2 regions of the Delftia lacustris genome follow, and region 1 is predicted to be linked to the other one. Evidence: riboswitches for the same ligand, from Rfam matches in the RefSeq annotation. Region 1 holds a riboswitch; the other holds the start of a gene.
What was found. A riboswitch is a leader RNA that binds a small molecule or an ion and turns the genes downstream of it on or off. The one in region 1 is predicted to bind cobalamin.
Positions count from the first base shown of each region.

Region 1 (3,888 bases):
CCTGCCAGGCGCCCACGCGGTAGTGGCCCCAGAGGTTGGCCGTGGTCTTGGCCACGTTCTGCGGGCGGTTGCCGGCGCGGTTGCCGCCGGCCTCGATGAGCTTGTCGAACTGGGCATCCACATAGGACAGATTGCCCTCCAGGCGCAGGGCGGGCGTGGCCTGGAAGTTGGCAGTGACCTCGGCGCCGCGCGAGGACTGGCTGCCGCCCTGGATGGAGATGGCCGGGCGGTCGGGGTCGCGCGTGATGATGTTGTCCTTCTTGATGTCGAACACGGCCAGCGTCCATTCGCCGCGCCCGCCTGCCACCTGCTGCTTGATGCCGATCTCGGCCTGGCGGCCCTTGCTCAGCTTGTAAGCCGTGTTGGCCAGGTTCAGCGACACCAAGCTGTTGACGGGATCGTGTCCCGAGCTGATCTGCCCATAGACCTGGGTGTTGCGCGCCAGCTCATAGGTCAGGCCCAGGCGCCAGGAGGTGGCGGCCAGCGTCTTATTGAAATCCGTGCCGCCCACCAGCGAGTGGCTGGCAAAGCTGTAGACATCGCGGCGCAGTCCGGCCATGGCCAGCCAGCGGTTGCTGATGCGCCAGGCATCCTCCAGGTACAGCGCATGCTGGGTCACGCCGGTTTCGGTCTTGGCCTTGGTGACATCGGGGCTGGCCCAGCTGCCATGCACGGGGTCCCAGGCCGAGACCGTGGACGAGCCGCCGTAGGGCGAGTTGTTGGACAGCCGCAGGTTGATGCGTGCGGCCTCCCATCCCATGGCGATCTTGTGCGATCCCCGGTCCAAGTTCAGGCCCAGGCGATTGCCGGTCTGCTCTAGGTCGTGCAGGATTTCCAGGTAGTCGGAGCGGCCCACGGTCCAGGTGGCGGGGTTGAGCGCGTAGGCCTCGATGTTGCGCCAGTGGCGGTCCGACTGCACGTGGTACAGCTCGTTGCGCACCGTCAGCCAGTCATTGGCCTTCCATTGCACCTTGGCGCGCAGGCGCTCGTCGGCATAGCGCAGCACGCTGTCTTCGGCGTTGTAGTTGCGGTCGCGCAGGGACTCCACCACCTTGCCGTCCAGGCCCGGCGTGCCCCAGTAGCGGCTGGGCTTTTGCACGCTGCGGTCGGCAATCAGGTCGATCTGCAGGTCGCTCGTGGGCTCCAAGCGCAGCGTGCTCATGAACTTGCCGTTGCGCGACTGGTCCAGGTCGCGCTCGCCCGCGCTGCGCGCGGTGTAGCTGTCGATGCGGTAGCTGGCATAGGCGCCCAGGGCGCCGGTCACGCCCAGGCCCAGGCGCAGCGTGTCGTCCGTGCCCGCGCCCACCAGCACCTCGGCCGAGCTGGTGCGGCTGGGCTGCTTGCGGATGGCGTTGACCGTGGCGCCCATGGTGCCGCTGCCATACATCAGCGAGGCCGGGCCGCGCAGCACGTCGATGCGCTTGTAGCCCCAGCTGTCCCCGGGATAGGCCGTGGTGCCGGCGGCCACGCCCAGCACCATGCCGTCTTCGGCCACGCCCACGGAGTTCACGCCCGCAAAGCCACGGCTGCTGAAGGACAGGCCGCCATTGCCCGGCGTGCTGCTGGAGGTCAGGCCCACGGTGCGCGTGACGGCGTCCACCAGGGCGTAGTCGCCGCGCTCCTGCATCTGCTCGGCAGAAACACCATCCACGCTGGCAGGCACTTCCTGGTTGGAGACGCCGGTATGGCTGGCAGAGCGCGCAGGCTGGGCCAGTTGCTGGCCGATGCGTTCGGCCTGGCCGGTGACCTGCACTTCGGGCAGGACAGTCTGTGCCTGCACAGGAACGGACAGGAAGGCGCAGGCCAGGGCCAGCGGGCTCAGCCGAAGGCAAAGGGAATCGGCAGCACGGGTGCTGGGAACGCAGGAAAGGGAGGAATGCATTTCGAACATCGGTCTTCGACCGCCTGATGCGAAAGCAAGGCACTGCCGCCTCTCCAGCCAGCGTGCAAGGATAGGGTGCAGGACATTGCCATCCGCACCCCGCAGACAGTCAAGAAAGCGCCCGCTCAGCGGGCGCGAAACGCAGCAGGCCGGTCTCCGGGCTCACAAGCGGCGCAAGGACATGCCTTGCGCCCAGCGCCCCGTCTTCCCAATCCACCCGCGAAAAGCTGCATGTTGCAGACCACGCCATGGACCAGTGACAGCCTGTCATCGCCCCTCCGCAGGGTTGCGGAGACTGGCGGGACAGGCGTGGAGCGCCTTGACTTGTTTACCGTTGCGGGGGCAGCCAAGGCCTGTGCCGGCAGCGCAAAAAGCATTTGCTGGCAGTCACCTTGTTCCCGTTTCATCCCCATGGCTGGCATGTGGACACCTGTTGCACGGATGCCTTTGCAGGCGCGGCATTATAGCCAGCGGTCTGTTTGCAGAGCCTTTGGCGCCTGGGGCACGTCGTGCAAAAGCAGCTCCAGACCCAGCCACTCGCCACGGTGAACGCGGCTGATGGCATGCCGCAGGTGCACACGGTAAGAGCCCGCCGCACCGCGCACCGGGCGCGGCCCCGTGGCGATGATGGCCGCATCCCCCAGGCCCAGCGGCAGCACCATGGGGCGCGATTGCATGCGCGGTCGCTGCTCGGTCATCACGAACTCGCCGCCCTCGAAATCCTTGCCCGGCCGGGACAGCAGCAGCACCAGCTGCAGCGGGAACACCGCCGCTCCTTCGCTGTATGAGCGCAGCGGGGCATGGCCCGCCTGCGCCACATGCAGCAGGTGCGACTGCGGATGCATCTGGCCGCGCTGGCGGCCCAGCTGCCCGAAGGCCTCGAACGAGGCGGGCAGGGCAGGCTGCATGTCCATTTGGGCACGCCAGCGATTGGCAATGGCAAGCAGGTGCCGGTACAGCACCGGGCGCCATGTGTAGAGGGAGGGCGGCAGGCCATTGCGCATGGCCGCCTCGCTAGCCAGGGCGCGGCTTTCATCCGCATTCAGCAGCCGTGGCAGCAGGCAATGGCCCTCTGCATCGAGCTGGGTGGCAATGCGGCCCCAGTCCAGGCCGGCGAAGCGATCACTGCTGTTCAGCCCATCCATTTCGACCCCTCCATTCAACCCGCCTTGCGAAAAGTGAGATTGATGCGCCGCCCGCCCAGCAGCGGGTGAGGCTGGTCCTTGAGCGGCAACACGCCGTGGTGGCGCAGCCGATCCATGCCGCCCCAGACCACCACGTCGCCATGCTGCAACAACACCCTGGCCGTCTTGTCCGCGCGCGCAAGCCCTCCAAACAGAAATGTGGCCGGCATGCCCAGTGACACCGAGACGATGGGCGCGACAAGGTCACGCTCGTCGCGGTCCTGGTGCAGGGACAGGCGGCTGCCGGGCAGGTACTGGTTGATCAGGCAGGCATCGGGCGCGAAGCCCTCGAAACCCGCAGCGGCGGCCGCTTCGCCCGCCAGCTGCGCAAACACGGCCGGCATGGCGGGCCAGGGCTGGTCGCTGACCGGGTCGATGGCGCTGTAGCGGTAGCCGCGCCGGTCGCTGGTCCAGCCCAGCGCGCCGCAGTTGGTCATGGCCACCGACATGGTGAAGCCGCCCGGCGTGACCAGATGGCGCAGCGGCGCCTGGGCCATGACGCCGTCCACCGCAGCCAGCAGTGGCGCCGCATGGGGCAGGGCATGGCCGCGCAGCACCACGGACTGGGGACCAATGGGTTCGATGCCCATGGGAGGTTCATCGGCAAAAAGATCCAGCGTGCTCATACCGGCCGTCCATCAAAGTGCGTCATATCAGAGTGCGTCATGAAAGATCAGCCCCACGGTATGGCGATGGCCGCTTCGGACGCGGCTGACGCCATGGCGCATGGCCGCGCGGCGGTAGCCTGAGCGCCGCCCCGGCACGGGCCGGTGGCGCACGGCCAGGACCAGCGCATCGCCCTGGTCCAGCGCCATCACATCG
Region 1 is NZ_CP141274.1:3,350,632-3,354,519, reverse strand. It holds gene U6958_RS16740 (TonB-dependent siderophore receptor) at 1-1,891, opposite strand, end outside; cobalamin riboswitch at 2,012-2,331, opposite strand; gene U6958_RS16735 (2OG-Fe(II) oxygenase) at 2,344-3,027, opposite strand; gene alkB (DNA oxidative demethylase AlkB) at 3,042-3,692, opposite strand; gene U6958_RS16725 (2OG-Fe(II) oxygenase) at 3,720-3,888, opposite strand, start outside.

Region 2 (3,888 bases), 2.3 Mb from region 1:
GAGCCGCGATGCGGCCGGTGCGGGCGATCCCCAGCTGTTCCTGGCCGTGCTGCCCGGCGACCGCAAGCTGGACTTCAAGCGCCTGGCCCAGGCCGTGGGCGTGCGCAAGGCCACGCTGGCCTCGCCCGAGGAGGCCCAGGCCGCCACGGGCTGCGTGATGGGATCGGTGCCGCCGTTCTCCTTCAACCCGCAGGTGCGCCTGGTGGTGGACCCGGCCCTGGTCGAGCGCTTTGGCGAGATCGCCTTCAACGCAGGCCGGCTGGACCGCTCCATCGTGCTGGACTCGGCCGACTATGTGCGCATTGCCCGGCCCGCGCTGCACAGCCTGAGCGGGGATGGCGCCGATTGACCCGGGGGCCGGGCGGTGCCCACAATCGCAGCAACGCCCGCACATCCTCTCCTGACCATGACCACCCCTGCCAGGCAGTTCCCCGACCGGCCCGATGCGGCCGGCTTTGTGCGTGCGACGCTGGCTGCCGCACTGGCCCAGGTGCAGTCGCATATGGATGCCGTGGATGCCGTGGATGCCGTGGATGCCGTGGACGCCGGCAGCGGCGAGGCCGAACGCATCCACCAGCTGCGCGTGGCCCTGCGGCGCCTGCGCACCCTGCTGCGCGAATGCGCAGGGCTGGCGCCCGGCATGCGCGCCGAATGGGATGCCCCGCTGGCCCTGGCCTTTGCGCGCCTGGGCACGCTGCGCGATGCCGGCACCCTGGCCGACGTGGTGCGGCCGCTGCTGCAGGACGCCGATGCGCCCTTGTGCGATTGGGCCGTGCCGGATGCCGGGCAGGCCGACGCGGACGCGGCCGCTGCGGTGCGCGAGCCGCAGTTCCTGCAAACGCTGGCCGAGATCCATGCGCTGGCGCAGGCGCCTGCAGGCAAGCGGCAGCCCGGCCTGGTCAGCCTGTCCGCCGCAGGCACGCGCAAGTACCTGGCACGGCGGCTGGCGCGCCTGCACCGCCAGGTGCTGCGCGACGGCCGGCACTTCGACCGCCTGCCGCTGGCGCAGCAGCACCGCGTGCGCAAGCGGCTCAAGCGCCTGCGCTACCTGGCGGACTTCGCGCGGGAATTCGCGCCCGGAATGTGGCCCGGCAAAAAGGGCCGGCGCTTTGCCGAGGCGCTGGTGCCCGCCCAGGACGCGCTGGGCCTGCACAACGACATGGCCGTGGCGGCCGCGCTTTTTCGTGACGAGGCCGGCACGGATCCGCGCGCCTGGTTTGCCGCCGGCTACCTGCAGGCCCGCCTGGCCACCAGCGCGCGCAGCAGCCGCCGCGCGCTGCGTGCGCTGGCCCGCGTGCCGGGCTTCTGGGCCTAGACCGCATCAGCGATAATCCGCCGCTGGCGCACCGCCGCAGCCCCTGGGCCGTGGCGGTGCGCTGTTGCTGAAGGTGCCCCATGCCGCTTGCCGGCCAGGGGTTCAACGGGAAGCAGGTGCGCGATGCCATCGAGGTGGCCGCTCGCAATGCCTGCGCTGCCCCCGCAACGGTCAGCGGAATACAACTCCCCACGCTGGCGCGCCACCCACCGGTTGCGCGCCGCAAGCCACTGTGTCTGGACGGACATGGGAAGGCGGGGATGCCTGCTGCAGCGCGCCCACGATGCGCGCCGCAGCGTTCCGCAAGCCCGGATACCGGCCTTCTGCATTGCTTTCGGACGCCGCGGGAGTGCGCCTGTCCGGTCCGGCCCCAGCCTGCGCTGGCGTGGCCGGCTCCGGCGTGCGCGCCGTGCGGCGTGGTTCAGACGATAGGCCCCACGGGTGACTGGGGCAGTTGGATTCAACGCATGCGCTTCGCTTCTTTGGCCGCCGATTGTTCCGGCCCCTTTCCCCTTCCTCCCTTCCTGCGCCCGGCCACCGCTGCGGCCGTGCTGGCCTGCTGCGCCGCGGCGGCCGGCGCCGCACAGGAACCGGCGGCCGGTAAAGCCGGTGCATCCGCCGACGATGCGCTGGACGCCGTCTTCGTGACCGCCACGGCGCGGCCCGAGGCGCGCAGCCGCATCGCGGGCACCACGCAGACCATCGACCGCGAGGCCATAGAGCGCTCCAGCGCGCGCTCGGTCACCGACCTGCTGGCCGAGAACGCCGTGGGCTTTCTCAGCGAATGGACGGCGGCCCAGACCTCGATGAACCTGCGCGGCGCCTCCACCGACGGCCAGGGGCGCGACTTCCGCAGCCAGGTGCTGGTGCTGGTCAACGGCCGGCGCGCGGGCACGGCCAACCTGTCCAAGCTCAGCCCCTCGGATGTGGAGCGCATCGAGATCGTGCGCGGCCCGTCCTCGGTGATCTACGGCAGCCAGGCCATGGGCGGGGTGGTCAACATCATCATGAAGACGGGAGCGACAGCGCCCGGCACGCGCGCCCAGGTCCAGGCCGGTTCATGGGACCTGTGGCGTACCGATGCGCAGACGGCCGGCGCCAATGACCGCTTCGACTGGTACTTCGGCGTGAGCGCAGGCGGGCGCGGCGACTACGAGTCGGGCGATGGCGGCACGCGCATGGAGAACACGGGCTGGAAGCGGCGCGGCGCCAGCGGCGCCCTGGGCTGGCAGCTGCACGAGCTGCACCGCGTGGAGCTGCAGCTGCGCACGGACGGCATCTACAACGCGGGCTTTCGCGGATCGGGCGCCAACATCTACAGCCGCGACAACCGCAGCAACCGCTCGCTGGACCTGACCTACGAAGGCGCACTGCCGGGCCAGCGCCTGAGCTGGACGACCCACCTCTACAGCCTGGTCGATACCGATGAGTTCAACTGGGCATCGCCCGTGATCCGCTCGGGCAACAGCGCCGTGCCCGGCACGGCGCGCGACTACAACCACCGCCAGCTGGACGCCACGGGCCTGCGCTTTCAGCCGCGCCTGCGTGTCAGCCAGACCAATGACCTGCTGATGGGCTTTGACTGGGAGCGCAGCAAGCTGCGCTCCGACCGCCTGCGCGTGGCCATGCCGGGCGGCCCGGCGGGCCAGGTTGCGCCCTACGACAACAACCAGACCGAGCAGGTGCACGCGCTGTACTTCGAGGACGCGCAGACCCTGTTCGACGACCGCCTGACCCTGCGTGCCGGCCTGCGCAAGACCTGGGGCACGACGCGTTTCGACGATACGCCCAACCTGGCCCTGGCCCAGGCCAGCACGCGCGACTACGACAACCACACCTGGTCGGCCGGCGCCACCTGGAAGGCCACGGACCAGCTTACGCTGCGCGCTGCGGCCTCCACGGGTTTCCGCGCGCCCACGGCCACGGAGCTGGCCTCGGACTTCACGGCCGTCGGCGGTGGCCGTACCTTCGGCAACCCCAACCTCAAGCCCGAGACCAGCCGCCAGATCGAGGTCGGCGCTGCGCTGCAGCAGCCCGGCTGGCGCGTGGATGCGGCCCTGTTCCAGAACACCATCAGCGACCGCATCATCACCGTCTCGCGCGGGGCCACGACCAATACCTCGGACTACGCCAACAACGCGGCCGACATCGTGGCGCGCGGCCTGGAAATGCAGGCCGACATGGACCTGGCGCGGGCGCTGAACCTGACGGGCCACCAGCTCAAGGCCTGGGCTGGCGGCTACTACCACTTCAGCATGCGGGACAAGGGATCGCCAGCGTCGGCCAATACCGACAAGGTGCAGCGCATGTACCGCTACGAGGCCTCGGCCGGCGTGCGCTACGGGCGCGGCAGCGGGCGCCTGCAGGGCGACTGGAGCCTGCAGCTGTCCACGCTGCTGCGCGGTCCCATGTGGTACGACACGGAAGAGGCGCTGCTCATCCCGCAGGGCGAGCCCCGCAGCACCTTCATCCACCGCAAGGGCGCCTTCACCATCTGGAACCTGCGGGCCGACTACCGCGTGTCGCCGGGCGTCAAGCTGTTCGCAGCCGTGAACAACCTGTTCGACCTGAAC
Region 2 is NZ_CP141274.1:1,042,997-1,046,884, forward strand. It holds gene U6958_RS06265 (YbaK/prolyl-tRNA synthetase associated domain-containing protein) at 1-349, shown strand, start outside; gene U6958_RS06270 (CHAD domain-containing protein) at 407-1,315, shown strand; cobalamin riboswitch at 1,370-1,654, shown strand; gene U6958_RS06275 (TonB-dependent receptor) at 1,783-3,888, shown strand, end outside.
Region 2: another riboswitch for cobalamin. It lies ahead of U6958_RS06275 (TonB-dependent receptor); the one in region 1 lies ahead of U6958_RS16740 (TonB-dependent siderophore receptor).